One region of the Arthrobacter sp. zg-Y1116 genome, then DNA from elsewhere that is predicted to be linked to it. Evidence: predicted binding sites of a transcription regulator. Region 1 holds the regulator's gene; the other holds the start of a gene.
What was found. The regulator Rex, encoded in region 1, represses fermentation and respiration genes when NADH is low (regulators of the CRP and FNR family bind a similar motif). The targets are predictions, from matches to a motif close to CTTGTGAANNNNTTCACAAG.
Positions count from the first base shown of each region.

Region 2: the regulator Rex is predicted to act here: its motif matches at 2,968-2,987, upstream of NNX34_RS15255 (queuosine precursor transporter).

Region 1 is NZ_JANFLR010000001.1:625,970-640,798, reverse strand. It holds gene topA (type I DNA topoisomerase) at 1-258, shown strand, start outside; gene NNX34_RS02965 (Ppx/GppA phosphatase family protein) at 284-1,306, shown strand; gene NNX34_RS02960 (sugar phosphate isomerase/epimerase) at 1,309-2,142, shown strand; gene proC (pyrroline-5-carboxylate reductase) at 2,202-3,047, shown strand; gene NNX34_RS02950 (TrkA family potassium uptake protein) at 3,742-4,410, opposite strand; gene NNX34_RS02945 (TrkH family potassium uptake protein) at 4,403-5,812, opposite strand; gene NNX34_RS02940 (acetoin utilization protein AcuC) at 5,923-7,131, shown strand; gene NNX34_RS02935 (helix-turn-helix transcriptional regulator) at 7,181-7,660, shown strand; gene gdhA (NADP-specific glutamate dehydrogenase) at 7,764-9,104, shown strand; gene NNX34_RS02925 (helix-turn-helix domain-containing protein) at 9,302-9,514, shown strand; gene NNX34_RS02920 (30S ribosomal protein bS22) at 9,724-9,822, shown strand; gene NNX34_RS02915 (HAD family phosphatase) at 9,958-10,770, opposite strand; gene NNX34_RS02910 (glutaredoxin family protein) at 10,837-11,088, shown strand; gene NNX34_RS02905 (redox-sensing transcriptional repressor Rex) at 11,088-11,846, shown strand; gene NNX34_RS02900 (hypothetical protein) at 11,802-13,721, opposite strand; gene NNX34_RS02895 (hypothetical protein) at 13,890-14,609, opposite strand.
Region 2 is NZ_JANFLR010000005.1:96,523-111,351, reverse strand. It holds gene tgt (tRNA guanosine(34) transglycosylase Tgt) at 117-1,391, shown strand; gene NNX34_RS15265 (hypothetical protein) at 1,465-1,668, opposite strand; gene NNX34_RS15260 (hypothetical protein) at 1,845-2,075, shown strand; gene NNX34_RS15255 (queuosine precursor transporter) at 2,104-2,838, opposite strand; gene NNX34_RS15250 (TetR/AcrR family transcriptional regulator) at 3,030-3,683, shown strand; gene thiD (bifunctional hydroxymethylpyrimidine kinase/phosphomethylpyrimidine kinase) at 3,777-4,622, shown strand; gene NNX34_RS15240 (S8 family serine peptidase) at 4,977-8,882, shown strand; gene NNX34_RS15235 (Fpg/Nei family DNA glycosylase) at 8,976-9,860, opposite strand; gene NNX34_RS15230 (helix-turn-helix transcriptional regulator) at 9,893-11,341, opposite strand; gene aceA (isocitrate lyase) at 11,538-12,836, shown strand; gene aceB (malate synthase A) at 12,926-14,557, shown strand; gene NNX34_RS15215 (DsbA family protein) at 14,678-14,829, shown strand, end outside.

The sequences.
Region 1 (14,829 bases):
GGCCGCCAGGCTGCGGCACCGCTGGCTGAATTCGGTGCCGACCCCGTGTCGGAAAAGCCGATTGTGGTGAAGGACGGCCGCTTCGGTCCCTACATCACGGACGGCATCACCAACATCACGGTGCCCCGCTCCACGGCCATCGAAGAGCTGACCCGGGAGCAGGCCATTGAGCTGCTGGCGGAGAAGCGCGAGAAGGGCCCGGCGAAGAAACCCGTGAAGAAGCGCGCGGCGCCTCGGAAAGCTCCGGCGAAGAAGTAGGGGCCGGTAGAGCGATAATGGAATCATGCGCCTAGGCGTTCTCGACATCGGGTCCAACACCGTCCACCTCCTGCTGGTGGACGCCCATCCCGGTGCGCGTCCCGTCTCCTTCGCCTCGCACAAGCGCCCGCTGCAGCTGGTGTCCTATCTGGACGCCGACGGTGCGATAAGCGAGGCCGGGCAGGACGAACTGATCGGGTTCGTCAACGAGGCCTGGAACTTCGCCCGCCGGCACGGCGCGCAGGATCTGCTGGCCTTCTCCACCTCGGCCATCCGGGAATCGGCCAACGGCGCCGAGGTCCTGGCCCGGGTGCAGCGGGAGACTCCGGTGCAGCTGGAGGAACTCTCCGGCGGAGACGAAGCGGCGATGACTTTCCTCGCCGTCCGCCGCTGGTACGGCTGGGGTGCCGGTTCCATCCTGGACCTGGATATCGGCGGAGGTTCCTTCGAAATGGCACTGGGCCAGGACGAGCTTCCGGAAATCGCCCGGTCCCTGCCGCTCGGTGCCGGACGGCTGACCCGGGACTGGCTTCCCGAGGATCCGCCCTCGCCCAAGAGCATCAAAAAGCTGCGCAAATACATCCGCGGCATGGTCGGGGAAGCGGCTGAGGAGTTCAGCGCCTTCGGCCGCCCGGACCTCGTCGCCGGAACGTCCAAGACCTTCCGGTCGCTGGCGCGCATTGCCGGCGCCGCGCCGTCGGCCGCCGGACCGTTTGTGCCCCGCGTGCTCACGTTGGAGGACCTGTCCCTCTGGACCAAGCGGCTGGGCGCCCTGAGCGCCCGGGACCGTGCCGGACTGGACGGTGTGTCCGCGCTGCGCGCACCGCAGATGCTCGCCGGAGCGCTGGTGGCGCAGGCCGCCATGGAAGCCTTCGACGTGCAGTCCCTGAAGATCTGCCCCTGGGCGCTGCGCGAGGGCCTGATCCTGCGCCGATTCGACACGCTTCGTTTTGAAACACCCGGCGACCTGCCCCGCGGCCCCGCCGAAGGGGAGGAATTCCTCGTGGCTGCAGGGGCGGGTCCTTCGTCCAATGGAAAGCCAAGCTGAACATGCCGACGTCCCTCCCGCAGCCCGGACGCGCCGCTATTCCGGTGGCGCTGTCCAGCGCTTCCGTGTACCCGCTGTCCGTACATGACACCTTCGCGGTGGCTCATGACCTGGGCTACGACGGTGTCGAAATCATGGTCACCAACAGCCAGGTCAGCCAGGACCCGGACTCCCTCAGGGAGCTGAGCGAGCAGTACCGGCAGCCGATCCTGGCCATCCACGCTCCCACCCTGCTCCTGACGCAGCAGGTCTGGGGTGCGGCATGGACAAAGATTGAACTGTCCGCGGCGATGGCCGCGGAAGTAGGTGCTGCCACCGTGGTGGCGCACCCTCCGTTCCGGTGGCAGACGGGTTACGCGGAGAACTTCGCCGAAGGCGTGAAGGACATCGCCGAACAATACGGCGTCACCATCGCCGTGGAGAACATGTATCCGTGGCGGGTCCGGGGGCGGGAGGCCAAAGCCTACCTGCCGCACTGGAACCCGATCCCCGAACCGTATGAAAACGTCACCTGGGACTTTTCCCACGCTGCCATCGCCGGTATGGACTCCTTTGAACAGATCCGTAAACTCGGGGATCGGCTCCGGCACGTCCACCTGACGGATGGAACTCCCAACGGCAAGGATGAGCATCTGCTGCCCGGCGAGGGTACGCAGCGGTGCGCCGAGGCGTTGTCCTACCTGGCCGACGGCGGTTTCGACGGCGTGGTGGCCGTGGAGGTCAGCACCCGAAAGGCGCGGGGAGCGGGGGAGCGCGAGGAACAGTTGAAGCAGACCCTGGAGTTCGCGCGGGAACACCTCAGGCCCAAAGCCGTCCTGGCCGGACACGACGCCTAATAGCCGGCGGGCTTTGCCGGTCCGAACCGGCGTATTAGCGGCATGACAGAATCGAAGTCATGGAAAGCGCACAGAATCCCCGACTGACATTCCTTGGGTGCGGCTCGATGAACGAAGCCATCCTCGGCGGAATCCTCGCCGGAGGCCTTGCCGCCGAGCAGGTAACCGCCACCGTCCGCCGCGCCGAACGGGCTGAAGAGCTTCGCACGGCCCACGGCATCACCGTCCTTGCAGGCAGCGAGGATCCGGACGCGAACCGGAAAGCCGTCGCCGAAGCCGACCTCGTCATTGTGGGCGTCAAGCCCGTGGGCGTGGCTGACCTGCTGCGCGAAATCGCTGCGGACCTGCCCCGCGGCGCCGTCGTCCTCAGCGTGGCTGCCGCCGTGCCGCTGGCCCTGATGGAGTCGCTGCTGCCGGAAGGCCAGTCCGTCATCCGTGCGATGCCCAACACCCCGTCCCGCCTCGGCCGCGGCGTCACGTCCATTTCCGCCGGCCGTTCCGCGGGCCCCGACGCGATGGACCTGGCCCGCCGCGTGCTGTCCGCCACCGGCACCGTGGTGGAGGTGCCCGAAGAACAAGTCGACGCCGTTTCCGCCGTCAGCGGTTCCGGCCCCGCCTACGCGTTCTACCTGGCCGAGGCCATGGCCCGGGCCGGCGTCGAGCTCGGCCTGGACCCGGATCTCTCCGCCCTGCTGGCCCGCGAAACGGTGGCCGGCGCCGGGTACATGCTGGCCGAGCCCGAGGCCGATGCTCCGGCCCTGCGCCGAGCCGTCACCAGCCCCAAGGGCACCACGGAAGCGGCCATCCGGACCTTCGACGAGCTGAACCTTCCCGGCGTGATCGAGGCCGGTGCCCGTGCGGCAGCGGCTCGGGCCGAAGAAATTACGAAGCAGCTGACTGCTTAGGCTGGTTTCCTGGCTCCGCCGGCTGGATCTGTTGGGTCCGCGTCTGGGCCCGTGGCTGGGCCGGCCGCGCCGGCCTCCGGGCCTGGCTCCGGCGGCAACGAAATTCCTACGCTCGCAGGGCTCGCTCGGAATATTAAAGCCGCCTCCGCCAGGCCCTACGGCCGGACGGTAACGCTGCCATCTCCGGCAGGCCCTACGGCCGGCTCGTTTCGCTGCAAGTCCAGCACTGCGCCCAGGATCCCCTCGGTTTGTCGGGTTCCCTGCGGTTTGTGACAATCCCTGCGCCGCGCGGCGGAGGGAAGTGCACAAACCGCAGGGCTTTGGACAAACCGCAGGGTTTGCGGTCGGTCGACAGGCATCACCGGCGCTGCCGGCTGGGCGGGTTGTTGTGATTCCTTCTGCCGCCTTTGCCTCGGCGACTGCGCGCATCAACGAGTCCGGTGCCCGTGCGGCAGCGGCCCGGGCATCGGAAATCGCGAGGCAACGCACCGCGCAGCTCTGTCTAGCTCTACAGAGGGGGTGCGTGCAGGTGCGAACCACCGGAAGGCGTGGCGGAGGCGGCTTTAATATTCCAAGCGAGCTCTGCGAGCGAGGAATTTCGTTGACGCCGGAGCCACGCCTGGCGGCGACCCACAGGTGCCCCGCAGCCTGAGCCTCCCCTGAAGCCGGCCCGGCAGGCTACCGGAAAACCGACCTACGGCCGGGCCGCAAACCGTTCCAGCAGATCCACGTGCCCGGACACGATCAGGGTGTCGCGGCTGGAGACCTTGGTATCGGGCTGCGCGTAGGTGAAGTCCTCACCGGGGGATTTCACGCCGACCACGGTGACGCCGTACTTCGCCCGTACATTGGACTCGCCCAGGGTGAAGCCCTGCGTCTCCTTCGGCGGGTACATCTTCACGATTGCGAAACCGTCATCGAACTCGATGAAGTCCAGCATGCGGCCGCCCACCAGGTGCGCGGCACGCCGTCCGGCGTCGGCCTCCGGGTAGATCACGTGGTTCGCCCCGATGCGGGTGAGGATCTTGCCGTGGGCCGGCGTGATGGCCTTGACCCACAGGTGCTCAATGCCCAGGTCCACCAGGTTCACGGTGATCAGCACGCTGGACTCGATCGAGGTTCCCACGCCCACGACGGCGGCGGAGAAGTCCTCGGCGCCCAGTTGTTTGAGTGCCTCGATGTTGGTCGCGTCGGCCTGGACCACGTGCGTCAGCAGGCCGGACGCCTTCTGGACGAGCGCCGGATCGCGTTCCACGGCCAACACCTCGCGGCCCTGGCGGACCAGCTGCTCGGCGGTGGCGGCGCCGAAGCGGCCGAGTCCGATGACCAGGACCGGTGCGTTGTGGGGAGGTCTGTCAGCCAATGATCGGCCTTTCTTCGGGGTAGTGGTAGAGGGTGCTGCGGTGGCGCACGGCAAGTGCCGCGGCAAGGGTGATGGTGCCGACGCGTCCGGCGAACATAAGCATCGACAGGACGTACTTCCCGGACGGCGGCAGGGCTTCGCTGAGGCCGGTACTCAGCCCCACCGTGGCGAAGGCGGAAATAACCTCGAAGAGGACCGGCTCCAGGGACTCATTCGTGATGACCAGCAAGGCCGACGTGGCCACCGCCACCAGGGTGGCGCCCAGGATGGTCACCGAGATAGCAACCCGCATGGCGCCCTGCGGGATGGTGCGGCCAAAGGCCCGGACGTCGGCGTCGCCCCGGGCCTCGGCCACCACGGCCAGGAACAGGACGGCGATGGTGGTGACCTTGATGCCGCCTGCCGTGGAGGCGGAACCGCCGCCGGCGAACATCAGCATGTCGGTAAGGAGCAGGGTGCTGGAGTCCAGGTCCGTCATGGAGACCAGGTTGAAGCCGCCGGACCGGGTCATCACCGAGGCGAAGATCGAGTGGATGATCTTGTCCCCCAGGGACAGGTCCCCGATGGTGCTGGTGTTGAACCACTCAAAGGCGCCCCAGATTATCGCGCCGGCCACCAGCAGGATGGAGGACACCAGCACGGTCAGCTTGGTGTGCAGGTTCCATTTGCTGACCCGGGCACGGGTCTGCAGCAGGACCATGATGACCGGAAAGCCCAGCGAGCCGATAAATACACCGAGCATCAGCGGAATGAGGATCCACAGATCTTCTTCGTACGGCACCAGGCCGTCGGAGTGCGGGGTGAAACCGGCGTTGTTGAACGCGGAAATGGAATAGAAGACCGCATGCCAGATTGCCTGGCCGGGGGATTCACCCAGGATCATGAACCGCGGCGCCATGATCAGGGCCAGGGCCAGTTCAATGACGACGGCGGTGCTGAAGACGATGCGCAGCAGGTGGCCCACTTCGCCGAGCCGGCCCGTGTTCATGCCTTCCTGGGCCATGAGCTTGCCGCGGACGCCGAGCCGCTTGTTCACGGCCAGTGCCAGCAACGAGGCCAGGGTCAGGATGCCCAGGCCGCCTACCTGGATCGCGATCAGGATCAGCACCTGCCCGAAGGTGGACCAGTAGGTGGCGGTGGAGACCACGGTGAGGCCGGTGACGCAGACCGCCGAGACCGCGGTAAAAAAGGCGTCGTGCAGCGGCGCGGATTCTCCGCTGCTGGAAGCGGCAGGCAGGCTCAGCAGGGCGGTGAAGAGCAGGATGACCAGGCTGAACACGATAAGCGCCAGCCGCGCGGGCCGGCCGGTGACCAGCCCGCCCACAAACTCACGGATCCCGGCAACGATGGCGGGACCGCTGTGCTGCTCTTTCTCCAGCAGGGATTGCCGTGGGATTGCCATGGGTGGTCCAGTTCTTTTCCGCGGTGGTTCCGCTCAGTAGTAGCACTTATCCGGCAGATGGGCGCGGACACCAATATCAGAGTAGCGCCCGCATCACGTAGCCTGTCTGCATGATCAGTTCCGGGCTAAGCCTTCCCATTATGCCGACGTGCATTGTCTGGGATGAATCCATGCTGGCTTACGATTTCGGCGCAGGCCATCCGATGAGCCCGGCGCGCCTGGACCTGACGGCCCGGCTGGCCCGTGAACTGGGTCTTTTCGACCTCGAAGGCGTCTCCATGGCCGAGCCGTACGTCGCCTCGGCGGCCGACCTGCTGACCGTCCACGGCTTCGATTACATCAGCGCCGTGCAGGCAGCCGGAGCCGACCCCGCGAACTGCAACACCCTGCTGGGACTGGGCACCGAGGACACGCCGGTCTTCGCCGGCATGCACGAAGCAAGCGCCCGGCTGGTCGGCGGTTCCCTGGCCGCCGCGGACGCCATCCTCTCCGGCGAGGCGACGCATGCGGTCAACTTCGCCGGCGGCATGCATCACGCCGGCTATGAAAAAGCGTCCGGATTCTGCGTCTATAACGACGCCGCGGCCGCCGTCGCGCGGCTCCTTGCCAACGGTGTGCAGCGGGTGGTGTACATCGATGTTGACGCCCACCACGGTGACGGCACGCAGAACATTTTCTGGGACGATCCGCGCGTTATGACCATCTCGCTGCATGAAAGCGGACTGACCCTGTTCCCGGGAACGGGATTCGCCAACGAAACCGGCGGCAAGGCAGCCGAAGGAACCGCGGTCAACATTGCCGTACCGGCGCGTACCACCGACGCCGGCTGGCTGCGGGCCTTCCACGCAGTGGTACCCCAGCTGACTGAGGCCTTCGCCCCGGAAGTGATTGTCAGCCAGCACGGCTGCGACAGCCACACGGATGATCCCATGACCAGCCTCCGGGTCAGCGTGGAGGCCCAGCGGCAGGCTGCCCTGACCATCAGCGACCTGGCCGGCCGCCTGTGCGAAGGACGCTGGATTGCCACCGGCGGAGGCGGCTACAACGTTGCCTCCGTGGTGCCGCGGTCCTGGGCATTGCTGATGTCGGTGGCTGCCAACGGTCGGGTGCGTCCCGCCACCCCGCTGCCCCCGGCCTGGCGCGACTACGTGCTGGAGAAGCATGGCGTGAAGACGGGCGAGACGCTGGGTGACGGGGCCGATATCTGGTGGCGTTCCTGGGAAGTGGGCTACGACCCGAATGACGAGATCGACCGGACCGTGATGGCCACCCGCAAGGAACTGTTCCCGCTGCACGGGCTGGATCCTTGGTTCGACTAGGCGGTTCCTCGGGGATGCTCCCGGTCCCATATCCGCTAGGGTAAATGCCATGGTCTTTGACGATGTGTTTGCAGTAATCGCGGAAGGTACGCGGCGTGAAATCCTGGGCGCCCTGCGTACCGGCGACAAGTCCGTAGGGGCACTGGTGGAGGAACTCGAGGTCAGCCAGCCCACGGTCTCCAAGCACCTGAAAGTGCTGCGCGAAGCCGGACTCGTCTCCATGCGGGCCGAAGGCCAGCGCCGGTACTACTCCCTGGAAACTGCTCCGCTCGAGGAACTGGTCCTGTGGCTGCGGGCCTTTGAGCTCGCGTCACTCACGGAGTCCCGCCTGGCATCCGTTTCTGCAAGCCCCCAACCCGCCACCGCTGCTGCCGCAGCGGCCGGTGCGCTGGTGCCCGGCGCCGCAGAGACCCGCTCGCTGCCGGTGGACGCCGGCGTGCAGAACCTCGGCCGCACGGTGGGACGGGCCGCAGAGCGGGCCGCCGACCTGTTCGGCCAGTTCCCGAAATTCCGCCGCCGCCGGCCCTAGGGACGCGGCCCGCAGGCACTTTGGCCCGCCTTGCATCGCATCCCCGGCATCCGCGGGGCTAGCGTAGTCCTAACCGGGGAATCCAATCTCTAAGGAGCAGCACATGGAACGTGTACTGACGCGCGTACGCGACGACGTCTTCCGCCGCAATCCCGGGGAAACCGAGTTTCACCAAGCCGTCGTGGAAGTCTTCGACTCCCTCGCCCCAGTGCTGCGCAAGCATCCCGAATTTGCCGAGGCCGCGATCCTGCAGCGGATCTGCGAGCCCGAAAGGCAGATCATCTTCCGGGTGCCCTGGGTAGACGACAAGGGCCAGGTGCAGATCAACCGGGGCTTCCGGGTGGAATTCAACTCTGCCCTCGGCCCGTACAAGGGCGGACTCCGGTTCCATCCCTCCGTGTACCTGGGCATCATCAAGTTCCTCGGTTTCGAACAGATCTTCAAGAACGCTCTCACCGGCATGCCGATCGGCGGCGGAAAGGGCGGCTCGGACTTCGACCCGCGGGGCAAATCCGACGCTGAAGTGATGCGCTTCTGCCAGTCCTTCATGACCGAGCTGTACCGGCACATCGGCGAGTACACGGACGTTCCGGCCGGTGACATCGGCGTTGGCGGCCGCGAGATCGGTTACCTCTTCGGACAGTACAAACGCATCACGAACCGCTACGAATCAGGCGTCCTCACCGGGAAGGGCGTGAGCTGGGGCGGATCCCTGGTCCGTCCCGAGGCCACCGGCTACGGCGCGGTGATGTTTGTCGAGGAGATGCTCAAAACCAAGGGCATGAGCCTGGACGGGCAGCGGGTGATTGTCTCCGGCTCCGGCAATGTGGCCATCAACGCCATAGACAAGGCCCAGATGCTCGGCGCCACGGTGGTGGCCTGCTCGGATTCCGCGGGCTACATAGTTGATGAAAAGGGCATTGACGTTCCGTTGCTGCGGCAGATCAAGGAAACGGAGCGGGGCCGGATCTCGGAATATGCCGAGCGCCGCGGACACTCCGTGAACTACGTGGCGGAGGGTTCCATCTGGAACGCGGGAGCCGGCGTCGCCCTGCCCTGCGCCACCCAGAACGAACTGGACGAAGCGGACGCGCTGGCATTGATCAAGTCCGGGGTCCGGGCCGTGGCCGAGGGTGCGAACATGCCGTGCACTCCGGCCGCCATCAGCGCCTTCCAGGCCGCCGGGGTGCTGTTCGGCCCGGGTAAGGCGGCCAACGCGGGCGGCGTCGCCACCTCCGCGCTGGAGATGCAGCAGAACGCGAGCCGGGACTCCTGGTCCTTCGAGCATACGGAACGCCGGCTCAGCGAGATCATGGTCAACATCCACGAGCGGTGCGCCCGGACTGCGGAGGAATACGGTTCCCCCGGCGACTACGTAGTGGGCGCCAACATCAGCGGCTTCGTGAAGGTAGCCGATGCGATGCTGGCCCAGGGCGTGATCTAGACCGGCTTGCACTGCCCGGGCCCCGCGGCCGCGGAAAGAACTTCCACTATGGTTACTCCTGCCACTACAGTAGGGACCATACGGGGCCATCAGTGACGCACGTCGCAACCGGCCGGTGACGCGATATCCTTCAGCCGCAGGTGCTCCACATGGCTTGCTGTCGGGAGCGGCGGCAATGAGCAAAGGAACGGGACTAAATGGCAGACGAGGGAAACTTCTCGGATGTGCGGTTTCTGACGGTATCGGAAGTTGCCGACGTCATGCGGGTCTCCAAGATGACTGTGTACCGGCTGGTCCATTCCGGCGAGCTGCCGGCCGTCCGTTTCGGCCGGTCCTACCGTGTGCCGGAATCGGCCGTCCAGAAGGTGCTCCGCGACGCCGTTATTGACCGGCGTACAGACACTGCCTAAGCCCTGCCCCGGGTATCCGTCTTCAGATAACAGCGACGGAGTGGACCGTTCCCGGCTGCTGTTCCGGGCTGGCAAATTCCACAGCCCCGAAGCTGTACCCTGTTAAGGAACGTTTTAATCGAAAGCCAGTAACTACCGGCAACCAGCCCCTGTGCCCACGGCAACAGGGGAAGGGAATCGGTGACTCCTAATAAGTTTGTGAGGACTCTGTGGGTTCAGTAATCAAGAAGCGCCGCAAGCGTATGGCCAAGAAGAAGCACCGCAAGCTGCTTCGCAAGACCCGCCACCAGCGTCGTAATAAGAAGTAGATCCTTCTTAGCGACCGTTGTCAGCGGGCCCCGCTGCATGTGCAGTGCCGGGTCCGCTAAGGCAGAGCCCGCCAGTCCCCAGGGATAGGCGGGCTCCGGTTTTTAAGCAGCCGGGCGGCTAGCTCTGCCGGGCTGTCAGCGGGCCCGCACCCAGGAGAACCCCCGCCACAGCCCGTAGGCAGCCCCGGCAACGGTTGCGGACTTCAGGCCCAGTGTTGCCGCCCTGCGGCCTGAACGGAAGTCGTACACGGGCCAGTTGCGCTCACGGGCATGACGGCGCAGGCGCGCGTCCGGATTGATCGCCACCGGATGGCCCACCAGACTCAGCAGCGGAACGTCGTTGTAGGAATCGCTGTACGCCCAGCAGCTTTGCAGATCCAGGCCTTCCTTCTCGGCCAGCGCCCGGACACCGGCAGCCTTGGCCGGCCCATGCAGGAACTCACCCACCAGTCGCCCGGTGTACATGCCGTCGGCGACCTCGCTGACTGTGCCGAGGGCGCCGGTGAGATCGAGCCGGCTGGCGATAACCGAAGCAACTTCGATGGGCGTTCCGGTGACCAGCCAAACCGGCCTGCCGGACTTCATATGCTGCTGGGTCAGCGCCCGGGTGCCGGGCCAGATCTTGGAGACAATCATCTCGTCGTAGACCTCTTCGCCCAGCGTGCGCACGTCCTCCGAAGAGAGGCCGGTCGCGAAGGCCAAGGCGGCGTCGCGGACCGAGTGGACGTCCTTGAGGTTTTCACCCTGCAGCATGAACCTCAGCTGCTTGCTCGCGAAGCCGGCTGCTTCACGGATGGTGAAGACTTTCCGCTGGTACATCTTCCGGCCCACATGGAACAGGCTGGCACCGCGCATGAGCGTATTGTCGACGTCGAAAAAGGCCGCTTCGCCAGGTTTGCCCACCGCGTCTGTGGTTCCGGTGGCTCGGACTACAGTGGCTCGGGGCATGGTCCGAGTCTACGCAAAACCCGGCCTGAGCGCGGAAATCCGACGTATTGGGGCTATTTTGGACATATGAGTGAATCCGTCGGACCGGAAGTCGTCCTCCTTACCCGGCCGGGCTGCCATTTGTGCGAAGACGCCCGCCTGGTGCTCCGGCGCGTGGGGGAGGACCTTGGCATCCCCTGGCAGGAACGCAGCGCGGAGGAAGACCCGGAACTCGCCGCCCGTTTCGGTGAGGAGATCCCGGTGTTGTTCATCGACGGCGTCCAACGGGACTTCTGGAAAATCGACGAAACACGGCTGCGGCGTCTGCTGGGGTCGTGATGGCATCCGAGGAAGTCCGGTCGGAACGAGCCGATCTGGAGGGCGGGACGGCCAACAGCGGCCAGGCGGCCGGAACGTCGTCGGCCGCAGCGGGCGAAGGGCGGCACATACCGCCGGCGTCACTGGCGCGGTTGACCATCTACTTGAGGGCGCTGTCCGCCATGCTGGCCGACGGGATAGAGCGTGTGTCCTCTGAAGAGCTGGCTGAAGCCGCCGGCGTCAATTCGCCCAAGCTGCGCAAGGATCTGTCCTACCTGGGGTCCTACGGGACCCGCGGCGTCGGATACGACGTCCCGTATCTCAGCGGACAGATTTCCGCCGCTCTTGGCCTGACATTGAACTGGCGGGTGGCCATAGTAGGAGCCGGCAACCTCGGCCGCGCCTTGGCAGGCTATCCCGGGTTCGGCTCGAGGGGCTTCGAGGTTGTGGCACTGTTCGACGCCGACCCGATGGTGATCGGCCAGGAGGTGGGCTGGCTAAGGATCAGCCCGGTGGACTCGCTGGAAGCAGTGCTCGCGAAGACCGGGGCAAACATGGCGGTGCTTTCGGTGCCCGCCGAGGTTGCCCAGGATCTATGCGACCGCCTCGTGGAGTCCGGGATTACCAGCATCCTCAGCTTTGCTCCCGTAGTGCTGCAGGCGCCCGAAGAAGTCCAGATCCGCAAAGTGGACATGGCGACCGAACTGCAGATCCTTGCCTACCACGCACAGCGCTCACAGGTTTCGCAGATCGCCGCCCGGGCCCGTCTGGCGCGCTAGGACCGGATCCGGCTGCAGGGGTTCCGCCTGGTCCCCGAGACGATGGTGCGGTTTTGCCTGGTGCCGTTGTGGCCCGAATGGCTGCACCGAGGGTACCCGCGGGTGGAACCACGGGGCTGCTCCCTTGGTGAAGGTGATCGCGGCTCCTGCGACACCCAGGGCTGCAGCGAGAGACTGGGTGCCGGTTCCTGCGTTCATCGCGTAGAACAGTGCGGTGCCGGCAAGGACCGCGGAGACTACCCGCGCCCAGCGCCGCTTGTCCCGAACGGCAACCGCAAGCAGCAGGGCGGTTCCCATGATCACCAGGGCATAGGCGATCGCTATCGCCGCGAGCGTCCTGGCATAGTGGGTGCCGGTCACTCCGTACCGCTCGAGGAGGGCAAGGGCAGGCGGCAGCGAATCAGGTACGGGCATCCGGGAAACGGTTGAAAGGGTGCCCCACAGATTGATCAGGCCCGCACCTGAAATCAGCGCGAATGCGGCTGCAATGGCAGGAACCGGGTTGCCGGTTTTCGCCGGCAGCCGGCGTTGCACGGCCCGCACCACCACGGCTATCGCGTGCCCTGTGGTGCGGGCTGCCACTGAGGTGGTGTGTGCGACGGCGCGGGCACCGACGGCTGTGACGCGCGCTGCGGTTCGGGCACCGACGGCTGTGGCGTGCGCTGTGGTTCGGGCACCGACAGCTGTGGCGTGCCCTGTGGTGCGGGCTGCCACGGAGGTGGTGTGTGCGACGGCGCGGGCACCGACGGCTGTGACGCGCGCTGTGGTTCGGGTACCGACGGCCGTGGCGTGCCCTGTCGTGCGGGCTGCCATCGAAACGGAGCGTGCGACGGCGCGGCCACCTACGGCTATGGCGTGCGCCGTTGTTCGGGCTGCATTGGAGATGGCATTTCCGATGGTGCGAACTACCACGGCACCGGCGTGCGCCGTGGTGCGGGCGGCCGTCGCAACGGCGTCAGCGACAGCGCGGGCGGCCGACGAAACGGAACGTGCAACGGTCTGGGCCGCCACCGACACCGCATGGGCGGCAGCCCGCGCCCCTGCGACCGTCGCGTGTACGGCGGATTGGGTCGCCGCCGATGCTGCGTGTGCAGCGGCCAGTATCCAGTTCCAGACGGCATGGGCCACGGCTTGGAGCCATGCGGAGGCGGCACGGGCTCCGGCGCCGACACGGTTGGCCCCGGACTGGACCGCAGCGCTGGTGGCATGGGCACCGGCCTGGACCTGAACGGATGTTGCATGCGCCCCGGCGTGGACACCTGCAGAAGTTGCCTGGGCCCCCGCTTGAACCCGGAACGAAACGGCGTGTGCCCCCGCGCGGACCCGAACAACCCCCGTGCGGACGCCGGCAGAGGTGGCCCGGGCTCCCGTTCGGGCTTGGTTGGAGGTGGCCTGCGCCGCGGCTTGGATCCGAGTGGACGCACGGCGCACCAAGCTGCGGAGCCAGGCGTAGGCTCCCTGCACTCCTATGCGGAGCCAGACGACGGTCCCGACCGCCCCGACCCGAAGCCAGGCGGATATGCCACGCAGGCCTGCGCCCAACCACGCAAAGGTGCCGCGAATACCGCTGCCAATCCAGGCGACGACACCCTGGAGCCCGGCCCGGAGCCAGAGGTAGAAGGCATGGCCGCTGCCATTCTCCCCGGTCGCTGAGGATGAGCCGGGTTCAGGGGAGGTAAGTTCCTCCCGGTCCGGAGAGCCGCGGCCGGGATCGGAACCTGCTGTGGAGCCCCCGGATACCGTCGGGGGGTGGAGCGGTGCTTCCGGGATGAAGATGTTGGCCCCTGCATACTCCGGAGAATCGACTGCCCGGTGCAGATAGCGCAGGGGAATGCGTGTTTTTTGTTGTTGCGGGTTAGGAAGCAGAGCTGCCATGGTCCTCCCCTTCACGGCGGAACGGCACCTCCGGGGCACCTTGCGAAGCAACTCGCCGCCGGAGGAGAACACAACGCTACGCGGGCACGGCCGGTGTGTGACCCCTCCACTGCGAAACCCGATCCGGCAAGGGAAAAGTCCCGCCGAAACCGACGGGACTCTGCGAACTCAGTAGGGGTAGAGCGGAGCCTTGCGGAAGTACGGGGTGGACGGCCGCAGATACAGCATCACGATCCCGGCAATTCCCAGGAGGCTGGAGGCCAGCGAAATCAGGCTCAGTGGTGAGGTGAAGTAAGCGCCCAGCATGGTGAGGATGCCGATCAGGGAGAAGGCGGCAAACACGGTGCCTAGAATGCGGGCCCAGTTTTTCCCCCTCCGCACAAAGAGCGCGATCAGTAGGTAGATTGCAAAGCCGATCAGGGCCACGACGATGCCAAAGGAAATGAGGAAGGAGCTCACGCCTTCTTCGTCCAAACCGGTTTCCGCGAACGCCTCCTGCTCCTGGGACGTCATGATCGACGGCAGGCTGAAGGAGGTGATGATGTTGTTGATGAGGCTCAGCACGCCTGCCGCAATGATCAACCAGGATCCGATGATGACCTCGCGAGGGGCAGGGCCCTTCGCCGGTTTGACCGGCGGTGCATAGGAGTAGGGCTGGGCGTAGCCGGAGGGCTGGGTGTAGCCGGAGGGACCGGACTTGTCGTAGGGGCCGCCAGGGGCATACTGGCCGTACTGCGGCTCCGGGCGGGAGCCGGGACCGGATCCGGGAAGGGTGAATCCATCGGGATTCGCAGCGCCGCCTGCACCCGCGGGGCTGGTGGGGCCGTCCGGATTGGTCGGGTGGTTGGGCTCGCGCCCTGGCTCGGGAGTGTTTTCTGGTGTGCTCATGTCCGCCTGCTTGCTGGTTGGTGTCTCGAAGCGGCTGGACGAAGGTGCCATCGGCGTGGCCGGGGCGCCCCCGCAGCCAAACATCCAGCGTATCGCGGTGGGGCCGGGACGGTCAGGGGTCCCGGAAAGATGGCCCCGGAGCGCACCCCGGAAAACAGCCCCAAAAAAACGGCCCCGGACCAATGGGTCCGGGGCCGCCCTGTGGGGGGGATATGGGGGT
Region 2 (14,829 bases), on a different contig from region 1:
TTGAATTCCGCCAATCCAACCTATCCCCGGGAAAGCACCAGCAGATATAAATGTGGTGCATCTCCCAGCGGCCAGGCCCGGCGGAAGGCCGGCGCGGAGTAAGGCAAAATGGAGGGGTGTCTTCCTCAGCCTTTTCCTTCACCCTCGGTAAGCGCCTGCGCGAAACCGCCCCTGCAGCGGCCGAACAGCGAGTCGAGGCGAACGGCGGCGGCTTTCAGGGCCGCACCGGCACCATCTCCACGCCGCACGGCGAGATCGCCACTCCGGCGTTCATCGCGGTAGGTACCAAGGCCACGGTCAAGGCTGTGCTCCCCGAGTCGGTCGCGGAGCTCGGCGCCCAGGCCGTATTGGCGAATGCCTATCACCTGTATCTGCAGCCCGGCCCGGACATCCTCGATGAAGCCGGCGGTCTGGGAAAGTTCATGAACTGGTCCGGCCCCACCTTCACCGACTCGGGCGGATTCCAGGTGATGAGCCTGGGTGCGGGCTTCAAGAAGGTCATCAACATGAATGCCGACGGCACCACGCACGCCACCGGGTCGGACGACGACGTCGCGCCCGGCAAGGAACGCCTGGCACATATCGACGACGACGGCGTCTGGTTCAAGTCCCATCTGAACGGCGACAAGCATCGCTTCAGCCCGGAAATCTCGATGCAGGTGCAGCACAAAATCGGTGCCGACATCATGTTCGCCTTTGATGAGCTGACCACGCTCATGAATTCCCGCGGATATCAGGAAATGTCGCTGGAACGCACCCGGCTTTGGGCCCTGCGGTGCCTTGCCGAGCACCAGCGGCTGACCGAGGAACGCTCCGACAAGCCCTACCAGGCCCTGTTCGGGGTGCTGCAGGGCGCGCAGTACGAAGACCTGCGGCGTAAGGCAGCCCGGGATCTCGGTGCCATGGACTTTGACGGCTTCGGACTGGGCGGGGCGTTCGAAAAGGAAAACCTCGGCACCATTGTCCGGTGGTGCACGGAGGAGCTTCCGGAGAATAAGCCCCGCCACCTGTTGGGGATTTCCGAGCCGGATGACATTTTCACCGCCATCGAAAACGGCGCCGACACCTTCGACTGCGTTTCTCCCACCCGGGTAGCCAGGAATTCGGCGTTCTACACGCCGTACGGCCGTAAGAACCTCTCCAATGCCAAGTTCAAGCGGGACTTCGGGCCGTTGGTGGAGGGCTGCGACTGCTATACCTGCACCCATTACACCCGCGCCTACATCCAGCACCTGTTCAAGTCCAACGAGATGGTCAGCCACACGCTGATTTCCATCCACAATGAACGCTTCACCGTGAAGCTCGTTGACGATGCCCGGCTGTCCATCGACGACGGCACGTTCTTCGATTTCAAGGCGGAGGTCCTGGGCAAGTACTACAGCGGTAAGTAGCTGGTCTACCTACCGCTGTAATCCTTGCGTGCGATGTGCCGAGTTCCAGTGGTTCTGCAGAGAGCCAAGCCGGCTAGGAATTGTCCGGCTTAGCCTGGGTCGATTCATCCTCTTCCAAGGCGGGCTGGGCATCCCGCTCCTCGTCTCCGGGGCTCGAATCCTTCTCCTGGGCGTCTTCGATCATTGCCTTGGTGACTTCGTCGTTGAATTCCTCCGCGGTTCCGGCAAGATTTTCATCTACTGCCTTGGCACCGGGGTTCGGGACTGGATTGCTCATGTTTGTCTCCTGCCGTACGGGGGAAGTGAAGCTCTGGCGTTCCCCCACCTTTGCACACCTGGGCAGGGATTTCGCCCGGTGACCTGATTGGCGTTTCCCCGCACGGTAGGGCCCGTTGCCGCTAGGCTCGGAGCGGAGGCCTGGCGGTCTTGCAACGGCTATTCGAAGGGGTCAGCATGGCGGAAAAGCAGGGGAATCCTGTAGTGCGGCGCGGGCACGGCAATGTTGGATGGACCATCCAGATCCTCGTTACGCTCTCCCTGCTGCTGGCGCTGGTAGTGGTGGCGGCATGGAAGCCACCCTCCCAAGCGATCATCACCGTCGCCATTTCCCTCGTCCTCGGGCCGCTTCTGATGTTCATGGGGACGCGGCGGAGCAGCGGACGCCGCGCCGAATCGCGGCAGTGACGGGGAGCACCGAACCCGGCCCCCGCCCCTACGCCGCGACAGGCTCCAGCACCGGCTCCACGTAGCTGGGTTCGCGCTTCTTGATGACCCGGATGACCAGGGCCGTGACCGGCACAAAAAGGTACTCAATGAGCGTCTTGTAGAGGAAGCCGAACAGGACGTAGTTGAAGAACCCGCCGGCGTCGGTAATCCCGATGACCGGAGCCGCAATGGCACAGAAAATCAGGGTGTCCGCAAACTCCCCCACACCGGTGGACAGCATCAACCGTCCGGCCAGTGCCTTCTCGCGGAACCGCTCCTTCATCCGCACCAGCACCATCGAGTTCAGCAGTTGGCCGGCCAGGAACCCCAGCAGGCTCGCCAGGACAATCTGCCAGACCGGACCGAGAGCTACTTCCAGTGCAGCCTGCTTCTCCAGCCCGTAGGCGTCATTGAACCCCGGCAGCGCAATGATTAAGGCAAAACTGGCGACGGCGAGAAGTGCCATCGCAAAGCCGGTGAAGATGGCGCGGCGGGCGGCTTTGAAACCGTAGACCTCGCTCACCACGTCGCCGAGAATGTACGCGAGCGGGAAGAGGAAGAAACCGCCGTCGGTGACAATGTCCCAGCCGCCGGGAAGGGAAAACTGTACGCCCTTGGAGGCACCGATATTCGAAATGACGATGACCACGCACATCAGGGTGAGGATCAGGTCGTACTGGGAGCTCCCGCGGGAGGCGTAGGCTGCAGCGTTTTTCACAGCTGTCCGTGGCTGTGCGTTCATGGCATTTCCGTTCGGTTAGTGGTTCGCCTGGCTTTCGCCGGCTGTATTAGCACTGTGCCCGCTGCCCCGGGCAGCCCCGCAGGGCCGCATCCATTCTGCCACGCCCGGTCCGCTCCTGCCGCGCACCCGATTTTGAACACGTTCAAAAAAATGGTCTACTAAACGCTGAAAATACTGCAAAGGGAGCATCATTGGCCGTCACCGCCAAGAGCGAACAGACGCGCCGGCTCCTCATCGACACCGCGCTGCGCCTCTTCGCCTCACAGGGCTACGAAAAGACCACCATGCGCGCTGTCGCACAGGAGGCAAACCTTTCGGTAGGCAACGCCTACTACTATTTCCGTTCCAAGGATGACCTCCTCCACGAGCTTTACCGGTCCCTCCAGGATGAACACCGCTCCCTTGCGCTGCCGCAGATCCGCGAGGGCCACAACCTGGGCGAAAACCTGGCGGTCATTCTGTCCACCGGCCTGACAACCATGGAGCCGTACCACGCCTTCGGCGCGCATTTCCTGCGCGACGCCATGTCACCGAACCGCCGGGAGGACGACGCCGTCGGGCGGGGGAAATCCATCGCGATGTTCCGGCAGGCGGTGTCGACCGCCCGGCCGCAGCCGCCCGTGGCTATCCGCGACGACCTGCCCGAACTGCTCTGGCTGATGCATATGGGGATCACCTTCTTCTGGGTGTATGACCGCTCCCCCGGACAGCGCAGGTCCCACCGGCTGGCCGCGAATCTGGCCCCGCTGGTGGCCAAACTCGTGATCCTGTCCCGGCTCCCGGTGGTCCGGAACATCATGGAGGACGTAGTCCGCCTGCTCCGAGGCGTCCGCCGGGACGGTTAGCCCGCAGCGCCGCTGGGGCACGACGGCGGCGCGCCGTAACAGCGCGTCTTACAAGGGTGGCCGGTTCCGCCGTTTTGGGTGGAAGATGGAGCCATGTCTGCAAACACACCCTCTTCTGCGCCCTCAGCTCCGGCCGTCACGCTCACCATCGCAGGTTCCGAAGCCACCGGCGGCGCCGGCGCCCAGGCCGACCTGAAGACCTTCCAGGAACTCGGCGTCTACGGCATCACCGCCCTGACCTGCATCGTGTCCTTCGATCCCAACAACTCCTGGAACCACCGGTTCGTCCCGGTGGACCCGCAGGTCATCACCGACCAGCTCGAAGCCATCATGACCGCCTATGACCTCGACACGGTCAAGATCGGCATGCTCGGCACCCCGGCAACCATCGACGTCGTTGCCAAGGCGCTGCAGGCCCAGGACTGGAAGAACCTCGTGCTGGACCCGGTGCTCATCTGCAAGGGCCAGGAACCCGGCGCGGCACTGGATACCGACAAGGCGCTCAAGGCCCAGATCCTCCCGCTGGCCACCTTCGTCACCCCCAACCACTTCGAGTCCATGTCCCTGTCCGGCATGGATTCCATTGAGACCGTGGAAGACCTGCAGGAAGCAGCCCGCCGCATCCATGAAGCCAGCGGAGCCGTAGTGCTGGCCAAGGGCGGAGTCCGGCTGGAAGGCGACGACGCCGTCGACGTCTTCTACGACGGCGAAACCATGGAGGTCCTGCGGGCACCCAAGGTAGGCGAGGTAGCTGTCAGCGGTGCCGGTTGCACCCTCGCTGCGGCTATCACTGCTGAACTGGGCAAGGGGGCCACGCCTCTGGAAGCGGCAAAGACGGCGAAGGCGTTCGTCACGGAAGGTATCCGCAACCGCGTTTCCTCCAACGCACCGTTTGATGCGCTGTGGCAGGGCAACGCCGGCCAGGGCCCGGCGCTCTAACTGCGTCAACCCGCCCAAACACAAGCCAGAAGAATCACGGAAGGAGCCGTCCCCGCAACGGGGCGGCTCCTTCCGACGTTAATTCGACCCGCGGGCGCTGAAATTTACAGCCTGAATTGCTAAAAAACAAGGGTCAAAGTAGTAATTCGCTATTAATAAGTCCAACCTTTGCACTGGGCGTTTGCTCCTCTATTGTGACCCTACGGCTGCTTGGTTTGGGGGCCGTTACGTGCACGCTGACACTCCTTACGGGGGTTGGAGGCACAACGGAAAACCTGCCGCAGTGTGTCAGCAGCCGTGCAATTGTCTCTTGGACATGCCCGGTAGCGCTCGGTGGAATGTTCAAGGAGCGCAATGAGATTGTCCATCCATCACAAACCCGGCGCGGTTGTCACTGCCGCATTCGCCGGGATCGCACTCACAGCGGGCCTCGGCCTGAGCCTGCCGGCGCAGGCCACTGAGACACCTGCCGGCGGCAATGAACTCACCGAGGGCATCTCCCTCGAGCGGTTCGCCGAACAAAAAGTGTCCCCCAGCCTGCGGGACGCCACCGGCCAGGTTTCGGTTTACGTGCAGTTCACGGGCGAAGGCGCCTTTGAACAGACCCAGCCCGAGGAGGTCAAGGACGGAAAAGCGGAGCCGGTGGTGAACAAGCCCCTGGTCGAAGAGATCCGCAGCGACATCACTTCGCAGGCAGAATCAGTGGCACAGGAAGCTGCCGCGAGCACCCTCTACACAACCACCAACACGCTCCCCGGGACCGCGATCGTGGGCGACGCCGAGGCCATCCGCGAGCTGGCCGGCCGCTCGGACGTTGCCCGCATCACCAAGATCGTTCCGAAGCACGTCGATAACAAGGGCGCGGATATTGATACCCGGGCCCTGAACACGTGGGTGGAGCGCAAGCAGACCGGAGAAGGCATCACCATCGCCGTCCTGGATACCGGCCTCGACTACACCCACAGCGATTTCGGCGGCCCCGGCACCATCGAGGCCTACCAGGCAGCACAGGCTTCGGCCACCATTCCCTCGCCCGGGAGCGGCCTTCTTGATTCCAATAAGTTCATTGGCGGCTACGACCTCGTTGGCGATGACTACGATGCCGATCCCGACTCCCCCACTTACCAGCCGGTCCCCCGGCCGGACCTGAATCCGCTCGACTGCGGCGGGCACGGCACCCACGTGGCCGGCACTGCCGCCGGGTACGGGACCAACAACGACGGCTCCACCTTCCGAGGCGACTACTCCACCCTCACGGCGGAGCAGGTCAATTCCATGCGGATCGGCCCCGGTTCCGCACCGGATGCCCAGCTCGTGAGCATCCGTGTCTTCGGCTGCGCAGGCTCCTCCGAGGTGGTCGGCCAGGCGCTGGACTACGTGCTGGACCCCAACGGCGACGGCGACTTTTCGGACCGTGCCCAGGTAGTGAACATGTCCCTCGGCTCCGACTACAGCCCGGTTGACGATCCCGAAAACGACATCGTCAACAAGCTCACCGAACAGGGCATCCTTTCCGTTGTCGCTTCGGGCAACGCCGGAGATGTCTATGACATCGGCGGTTCCCCCGGGAACGCAAAGTCGGCCCTGACCGTGGCCAGCACCATCGGTTCCCGGGTCACTCTCGACCGCGCCGACGTCCTCGCTCCAGCCGAACTGACCGGATCCGTCGCCGGGCAGTACTCCTCCAACTTCAATTACTCGGACCCGGCAGTTACCGAAGCACAGCTCACCGGCAATGTGGTGATGGCTCCGGCAGACAACCGCTTTGGCTGCAACGCCTTCCCTGCCGGTTCCCTGACCGGTAAATGGGTCTGGATCCAGTGGGAAGAAGACGCTGCTTTCCCCTGCGGCTCGGGGGTCCGGTTCAATAATGCCCAGGCCGCCGGAGCCACCGGCGTGGTGCTCGATTCCCCGCGTGCGGTCTTTGAATCGGGTATCGGCGGAAACGCCACCATCCCCGGCATCCAGCTCAACGCCGAATCCTCGGACCGACTGCGGCCGTCCGCAGAAGCGGGGACCTTGACCCTGCGCCTGTCGCCGGCCTACATGGCCACCGCCAGCGCCCCCTCGGGCGCCGGTGACACCGTCAGCCCGTTCACCTCCCGCGGAGTGCACGGTTCCAACGGCATCGTGAAGCCCGACGTCGCGGCGCCGGGTTCGGCTATTGGATCAGCAGCCGTCGGCTCCGGCACCGGTGCAGCTGTCAGCAGCGGCACGTCCATGGCCACCCCGCATGTGGCCGGTATTGCGGCCCTGCTCTACGCGGCTACGGATTTGAACCCGTACGAGGTCAAGACCGCCATCATGAACACCGCCACGCATGACCTGCTCACTGCGTCCGGTGCCGTTCAAGGGCCCAACCGGGTCGGTTCCGGCCGGGTAGATGCCCTTGACGCCCTGAATAACAAGGTCCTGGCCTACGCCACGGAGGACCCGGCCCTGACCAGCGTCAACTTCGGCGTCCTGGAGCTCGGCAAGGAAGCACTGGTGCTGACCCGGCAGGTCACGGTGGAGAACAAATCCGACCGCCCTGTGTCCTACAACGTCAGCTACCTGCAGGCGTCCACCATGCCCGGCGTCGTCATCAGCACCACACCTTCGGTGAACGTGCCGGGCAACGGCAAGGCAACCGTGGACGTGACCTTGAGCATCTCCGATCCGGCTGCACTGGCCAAAACCATTGATCCGGCTGCCGAGACCGACCAGTTGAGCATTACCAGGCAGTTCCTGGCGGACGTTTCCGGCCGGGTGCAGTTTGCCGGCAACGGCACGCCCACCCTGCGCGTACCCGTCTACTCGGCCCCGAAGCCGACGTCGGATATGAGTGCCGGCAAGGAAATCGCCTTCGCCGACTCCGAGGCATTGAAGAGCACCGTGACCCTGCAGGGCCGCGAACTCAACCAAGGCACGGGTGCCTCGCGCTACCTGTCCCTGGTTTCGCCTTTGGTCCTCGGCGCGCAGAGCCCGCGGCTGGAATCCGTGAAAATGGATTCCATGTACGCCATGGACCTGCAGGCCGTGGGCGCATCTTCCACGATTCCGACGCTGAAGGCTGCCGGCGGCAATCTTCAGACGTCCGTCGTGAACTTCGGCGTCAGCACCTGGGCCAACTGGCCCATGCTGGGCGGTGCGTTCGAGATTGACGTGGAGATCGACACCAATGGTGACTCGGTCCCGGACTTCGTCACCTTCACCTCCCGCGCGGCCGACGTGGACCTGGTTCTGGCTGCGACTTACCGTTTGACCCCCGGCGCCGCTCCGGTAATGGTGGACCAGACCGGTGCCAACGGTGTCCAGGGCGGCACTGATACCAACACCTTCGATACCAATGCGGTTACCCTGCCGGTTTCAGCAGCGGCCCTGGGCCTGGATGTAAACGCGGCATCGGCACCGTTGCGGTACCGGGTCACCACCTGGAACCCGTACAGCGTGGATGAACAGGGCGAGAGCGTTCCTGTCGACACCACCGAGTACATCCCGTTCGACGCGGCCAACCCGGCATTGACCTTCGCGGGCGCCACGCCCGCCAGCCTGTTTGCGGACGTCAACGGCGGCAAGATGGATGTCACCCGCAGTGCGGGCAACACCGACGCCAAGGCGCTGTTCCTGCACCTGCACAACGCCACCGGAGACTTGAGCGGCACCAACGGTGACGGCGGCAAGGCGGAAGTGGTCCCGATCAAGGTTCCGGCCAAGGTGGTTCCGACACCGACGCCGACACCTACCTCTACGGCCACGCCTAAGCCGACGGTGACACCGAAACCCACGGCCACGCCTAAGCCGACGGCGACGCCCAAACCCACGGCTACACCTAAGCCGACGGCGACACCCAAACCCACGGCTACACCCAAGCCCACTGTGAAGCCGACGCCGGTCAATCCGGTCAGCGCGGTCAGCAAGTGCTCGGGTTCGGGTGCCGAGATTGCGGTGACGGTCAAGAACACCGGGACCAAGCAGGCCAACGTGACGGTGAAGTCCAACTACGGCACCGCTACGGTGAACAAGCTGGATCCGGGCAAGAGCAAGTCGGTGGTCGTCAAGACCCGCCAGTCCTCCATCAAGGCAGGCGACGTCACCGTAACCCTCACCTCCACGGGTAAGGGCAAGGTCGAAAAGGCCACCTACAAGGCTCACTTTGAAGCCCAGAAGTGCAAGGGCGGCAACGGCCACGGCGGCGGTCATGGCGGCGGCCACGGCGGCGGCCACGGCGGCGGTCATGGCGGCGGCCACGGCGGCGGCCACGGCGGCGGTCGCGGCTAGGACATCATGCTGACCTAGCCAACCAATAAGGCAGCGGGCCCCGGAGAAATCCGGGGCCCGCTGTTTTTCTGGGTCGGAAGCCCTGCCGCGCAGCTACTTCAGCAGCCGGGACATCCTCCGGTCCGCCAGCAGCTTGCCGCCGGTCTGGCAGGTAGGGCAGTACTGCAGGGAGGAATCCGCGAAGGCCACCTCCCGGACGGTGTCCCCGCACACCGGGCAGGGCTCACCGGTCCGCGCATGCACCCGCATGGCCTGCCGCTTGGAGTCCTTCAATTCCGCGGCGGGACGCCCGGACGCATTCTCGATTGCAGATTCCAGGACGGCACCCATGGCTTCGAACAACCGTTGGACCTCGGCCGGTCCCAGCTTCGCGCCGATGGCAAACGGAGACAGATGCGCTGCATGCAGGATCTCGTCGCTGTAGGCATTGCCGATCCCCGCGATGGCTGATTGGTCCCGAAGCAGCCCCTTGATCTGGCCGTGATGGGTGCCGACCAGCTCCCCGAAAGCCGCCGGGTCGACGTCGAGCGCTTCCGGCCCCAGCCGGGCAATCCCGGGGACGTCGGCGAGGTCCCGGACAACGTACACCGCCAGCGACTTCCGGGTGCCCGCTTCCGTGAGGTCAAAGCCCGGTTGCGCCGAGCCGTCCTCCGTTGCGAACCGCACCCGCAGCGCCATCGCTCCCCGGCCCGGCCGCAGCCGGCCCGGCTTCAACGCATCGGACCAGCGCAGCCAGCCCGCCTTGGCCAGATGCATCACCAAATGCACTCCCCCGGCGGTGACCACCAGGAACTTCCCCCGGCGTTCGACGTCGGTCACCGGACCGGCATAGAGCTCCTCCAGCGGCACCGCCGCGGTTTTCAGCACGGGGAAAGACAGCACTTCGACGTCGGCGATCACCAGTGCGGGGGCATCGGGCGGGAGCAGCTTTGACCGCAGGTAATCAACCAGTCCCTGTACTTCAGGCATCTCGGGCATGCCAACACCCTAACGGTGGTCCGGTGGCGGCGTCACTGCTCCGAATGCGCCTGCAGGAACGAATACACCTCGGTCTCGTCGACGCCGGGGAACGCACCGGGCGGCAAGGCAGCCAGCAGGTGCGAATGCGCCCGTGCGCTGGGCCAGGCAAAGCCGGACCACTCGGACGCCAGCTCCCCCGGCGGGGTGCGGCAGCAGTCCGGATCGGGACAGCGCGATTTGGACCGTTCCGTGGTGTCCCGGCCCCGGAACCACTTCACGTGCTGGTACGGCACCCCGATGCTGAGCGAAAACTTGCCGGCCGAACCCCGTTCCGTACGTGCCGTGCACCAGTAGGTGCCGGCCGGAGTGTCGGTGTACTGGTTGAATGCACTGAACTGGTCCGGCACGGAAAAGACCTCCCGAGAGGTCCAGTACCGGCAGATCGGCTGGCCCTCAATGGCGCCGGTGTGGTCCGCAGGGAACGTCACGCCGTCGTTCTCGTATGCCTTATAGACAATGCCGCTCTCATGCACCTTCTGGAAATGGGTGGGAATACCCAGATGCTCGGTGGCGAGATTGGTGAACCGGTGCGCAGCAGTTTCATAGGACACCGCGAAGGCGTCCCGGATGTCCTCCACGGCAATCTCCTTGGCGGCCTTGGCCCGCTGCAGGAACTCGACCGTCGCCTTTTCCGGCAGCAGCAGCGCAGCGGCGAAGTAGTTCGTGGCCACCCGCTGGCCCAGGAACTCCCCGTAGCTGCTGGGCGTCTGGTGCTGAAGCACGTAGTGTCCCAGGGCCTGCAGCAGTACGGACCGGGGATCGTGGTCCGATCGCTGGGACTGGGTCAGGTAGATGCGCCGGTTCTTCAGGTCGGTGACCGAACGCGTGGAGTGCGGCAGGTCGTTGACATGGTGGAGGCTGAAGCCCAGGTGCGCCGCAATATCGGCGATCACGTGCTGGGACAGCGGACCGGACGTGTGCCCCACCGAATCCAGCACCTTCTGTGCCTCGGCCTCGTATTCGGGGAAGTAGTTGTTCCGCTCGCGCATCATGGCCCGCAGTTCGCCGTTGGCCCGGCGGGCCTCCTCCGGGGTGGCCACCTGCTCGTTGAGCCGGCGCTCGAGCTCGGCCTGCAGCCCCACCAGGGATTCGAGGACGTCGATGGGCAGCCGTGAACCGATCCGCACCTTCGGCAGGCCCAGGGAAGCATAGAGCGGGCCGCGCTGCGCCCGCTCGAGTTCGATTTCCAGCGCGGCACGCCGGCTCGGCGGCTCCGCGCCCAGCAGGGAATCGATGCTGACGTCCAGCGCAGCGGCCAGCGCCTGCATCATGCCGAGCTTGGGCTCGCGCTTGCCGTTCTCGATGAGGGACAACTGGGACGCCACGGTTCCGACGGCGGCGCCCAGGTCATCGAGTGTCATGCCCTTGGCCTTGCGCAGGTGCCGGACACGGCGGCCGAGGCTGATGACGTCCAGCGTGCGCTCGGCGTCGGGCCCCAATCCGCCCTTTGGGGAGTCAGGAGCGGGTCTATTCCATGTAGTAGGCGTCACATTTTTAGATTACGCGAAGAATCGCGTTTCTTTCCATAGAAAACCCCTAGAAGAGGGCTTGTTGTTGGCACAGGCTTAGTTCACAGCAGGAAATTCCGGTTTGAAGCGGACCGGTTTGAATGAATGATTTCAAGGAGATACAAGCATGAGCCAGGACCAGTCCACCGCCCCCACAGCAGAACAGCTCACTTCCGACTGGGAGACCAACCCCCGCTGGGACGGCATCGAGCGCGACTACACCGCCGACGACGTCGTCAAGCTGCGCGGCCGCGTCCAGGAAGAGCACACGCTGGCCCGCCGCGGTTCCGAAAAGCTCTGGGACCAGTTGCGCAACGCCGGCGATGAGGGCTACACCAACGCCCTGGGCGCCCTCACCGGCAACCAGGCCGTCCAGCAGGTCAAGGCCGGGCTCAAGGCCATTTACCTCTCCGGCTGGCAGGTAGCCGCCGATGCGAACAACTCCGGCCACACCTACCCGGACCAGTCCCTCTACCCGGCCAACTCGGTTCCCACCGTGGTCCGCCGCATCAACAACGCCCTGCTGCGCGCCGACCAGATCGAATTCGCCGAAGGCATCCAGAGCGTCGAGGACTACCTGGTGCCGATCGTGGCTGACGCCGAGGCCGGCTTCGGCGGCCCGCTGAACGCCTACGAACTGATGAAGGCCATGATCACCTCCGGCGCCTCGGGTGTGCACTGGGAAGACCAGCTTGCCTCGGAGAAGAAGTGCGGCCACCTCGGCGGCAAGGTCCTCATCCCCACCGGCCAGCACATCCGCACCCTGAACGCCGCCCGCCTCGCGGCCGACGTCGCCGGCACGCCCACCGTTGTGATTGCCCGCACCGACGCCGAAGCAGCCACGCTGATCACCTCCGACGTCGATGAGCGGGACCAGGAGTTCATCACCGGCGAGCGCACCGCGGAAGGCTTCTACAAGGTCCGCAACGGCATTGAGCCCTGCATCGCCCGGGCCAAGGCCTACGCACCGTACTCGGACCTGATCTGGATGGAAACCGGCACGCCGGACCTGGAGATGGCCCGCAAGTTCGCCGAGTCCGTGCGGTCCGAATTCCCCGACCAGATGCTGGCGTACAACTGCTCGCCGTCCTTCAACTGGAAGAAGCACCTGGACGACGAGACCATCGCCAAGTTCCAGCGCGAACTCGGCGCCATGGGCTTCAAGTTCCAGTTCATCACCCTGGCCGGCTTCCACGCCCTGAACTACTCCATGTTCGACCTGGCGCACGGCTACGCCCGCTCCGGCATGAGCGCCTACGTGGAACTGCAGGAAAAGGAGTTCGGCTCCGAATCCCGCGGCTACACCGCCACGAAGCACCAGCGTGAGGTTGGCACCGGCTACTTCGACGCCATCGCCACGGCACTGAACCCCGAAGGCAGCACCCTGGCCCTGGCCGGCTCCACGGAGTCCAGCCAGTTCCACTAAACCCGGTCCTGCGGGGGCGCCGGCTGCATCCGCAGCGGCGCCCCCGCGGCAACACCGCCACAGTTTTGAAAGACCACAAGGAGAACGCCATGAATGACCCGATCACCCTGAACGGCATTTCCCTCACCGCTCCCGCAGTGCGGCGGCAGGAGGAAATCCTCACCCCGCAGGCGTTGGACTTCGTCAAGGCGCTGCACCGGGCCACGGCCACCCGCCGGCAGGAACTCCTTCAGCAGCGTCAGGCCCGCCGGACGCAGATTTCCAACGGTGCGGACCCGACGTTCCTGCCCGAAACCCGGAACATCCGCGAGGACGACTCCTGGCAGGTGGCCCCCACGGCTCCGGGGCTGGAAGACCGGCGTGTGGAGATCACCGGCCCGGTGGACCGGAAGATGACCATCAACGCCCTGAACTCCGGCGCGAAGGTATGGCTGGCCGACATGGAGGACTCCTCCACGCCGTCGTGGTCCAACGTCATCAACGGCCAGTTGAACCTGCGCGACGCCCTGGACCGGCGCATCGACTTCACCTCCCCGGAGGGCAAGGAATACCGGGTGCAGGGCGCCTCGCTCACCGAGCTGCCCACCATCGTGGTCCGCCCCCGCGGCTGGCACCTGCCGGAAAAGCACATGCTGGTGGACAACACCCCGATCGCCGGCGGTCTCGTGGACTTCGGGCTGTACTTCTTCCACAACGCCCAGCGCCTGATCTCCCAGGGCCGCGGCCCCTACTTCTACCTGCCGAAGATTGAAAACCACCTCGAGGCACGGCTCTGGAATGACATCTTTGTCCTGGCCCAGGACCTGCTCGGCATCCCGCAGGGAACCATCCGCGCCACGGTCCTGATCGAAACCATCACCGCCGCGTTCGAGATGGAGGAAATCCTCTACGAACTGCGGGACCACGCTGCAGGCCTGAATGCCGGCCGCTGGGACTACATCTTCTCGGTGATCAAGAACTTCCGGACGCGCGGACCCCGGTTCGTGCTGCCGGACCGGAACATGGTCACCATGACCGCACCGTTCATGCGTTCCTACACCGAGCAGCTTGTCCGCGCCTGCCACCGCCGCGGCGCCCACGCCATCGGCGGCATGGCTGCCTTCATCCCGAACCGCAAGGACGCCGCAGCCAACGACGTCGCCATGGAGAAGGTGCGCGCCGACAAGACCCGCGAGGCCGGCGACGGTTTCGACGGATCCTGGGTGGCGCACCCGGACCTGGTGCCCGTGGCCATGGAGGTGTTCGACGGGGTGCTCGGCGACCGTCCCAACCAGCTGGAGAAGACCCGTGAAGACGTGGTGCCCAACGACAAGGCGCTGCTGGACATCGCTTCCACGCCCGGCGTCATCACCGAGGCCGGCATCCGCAGCAACATCGAGGTGGGCATCCGCTACATCGAGTCCTGGCTGCGGGGCAACGGTGCGGCCGCCATCAACAACCTGATGGAAGACGCCGCCACCGCGGAAATCTCCCGCTCGCAGATCTGGCAGTGGATCCACTGCTCCGCCGTGACCGACGAGGGCGACGTTGTGACCCACCAGTGGGTGGAGGAACTGCTCGACGAGGAGTTCACGAACCTGCAGCGCTTCGAGGGCGACCGCTTCGACGACGCCCGCGAGCTTTTTGAGGAAGTTGCCTGCGGGGAACATTTCCCCACCTTCCTCACCGTGCCGGCCTACGCCCGCTTCCTGCATGAATCGCAGGAGCTGGCCGCGGCCTAACCCCTGGGGGGGTGACGCGGATACCGCTTCAGTATCCGCACCGGCAAGGGCCGGGAGTACTTCCGCTGGTGTTCGAACACTGCGGGAATTGCTCCCGGTCCTTTCTGCGTTGCACCCGATATGAAGATTGATATCTGGTCCGACATTGCCTGCCCGTGGTGCTACATCGGCAAGCGCCGCTTCGAGGCCGCCCTCGCCCGTTTCCCGCACCGGGACGAGGTGGAAGTCCACTGGCACAGTTTCCAGCTCGATCCGTCCCTGCCCGACCACTT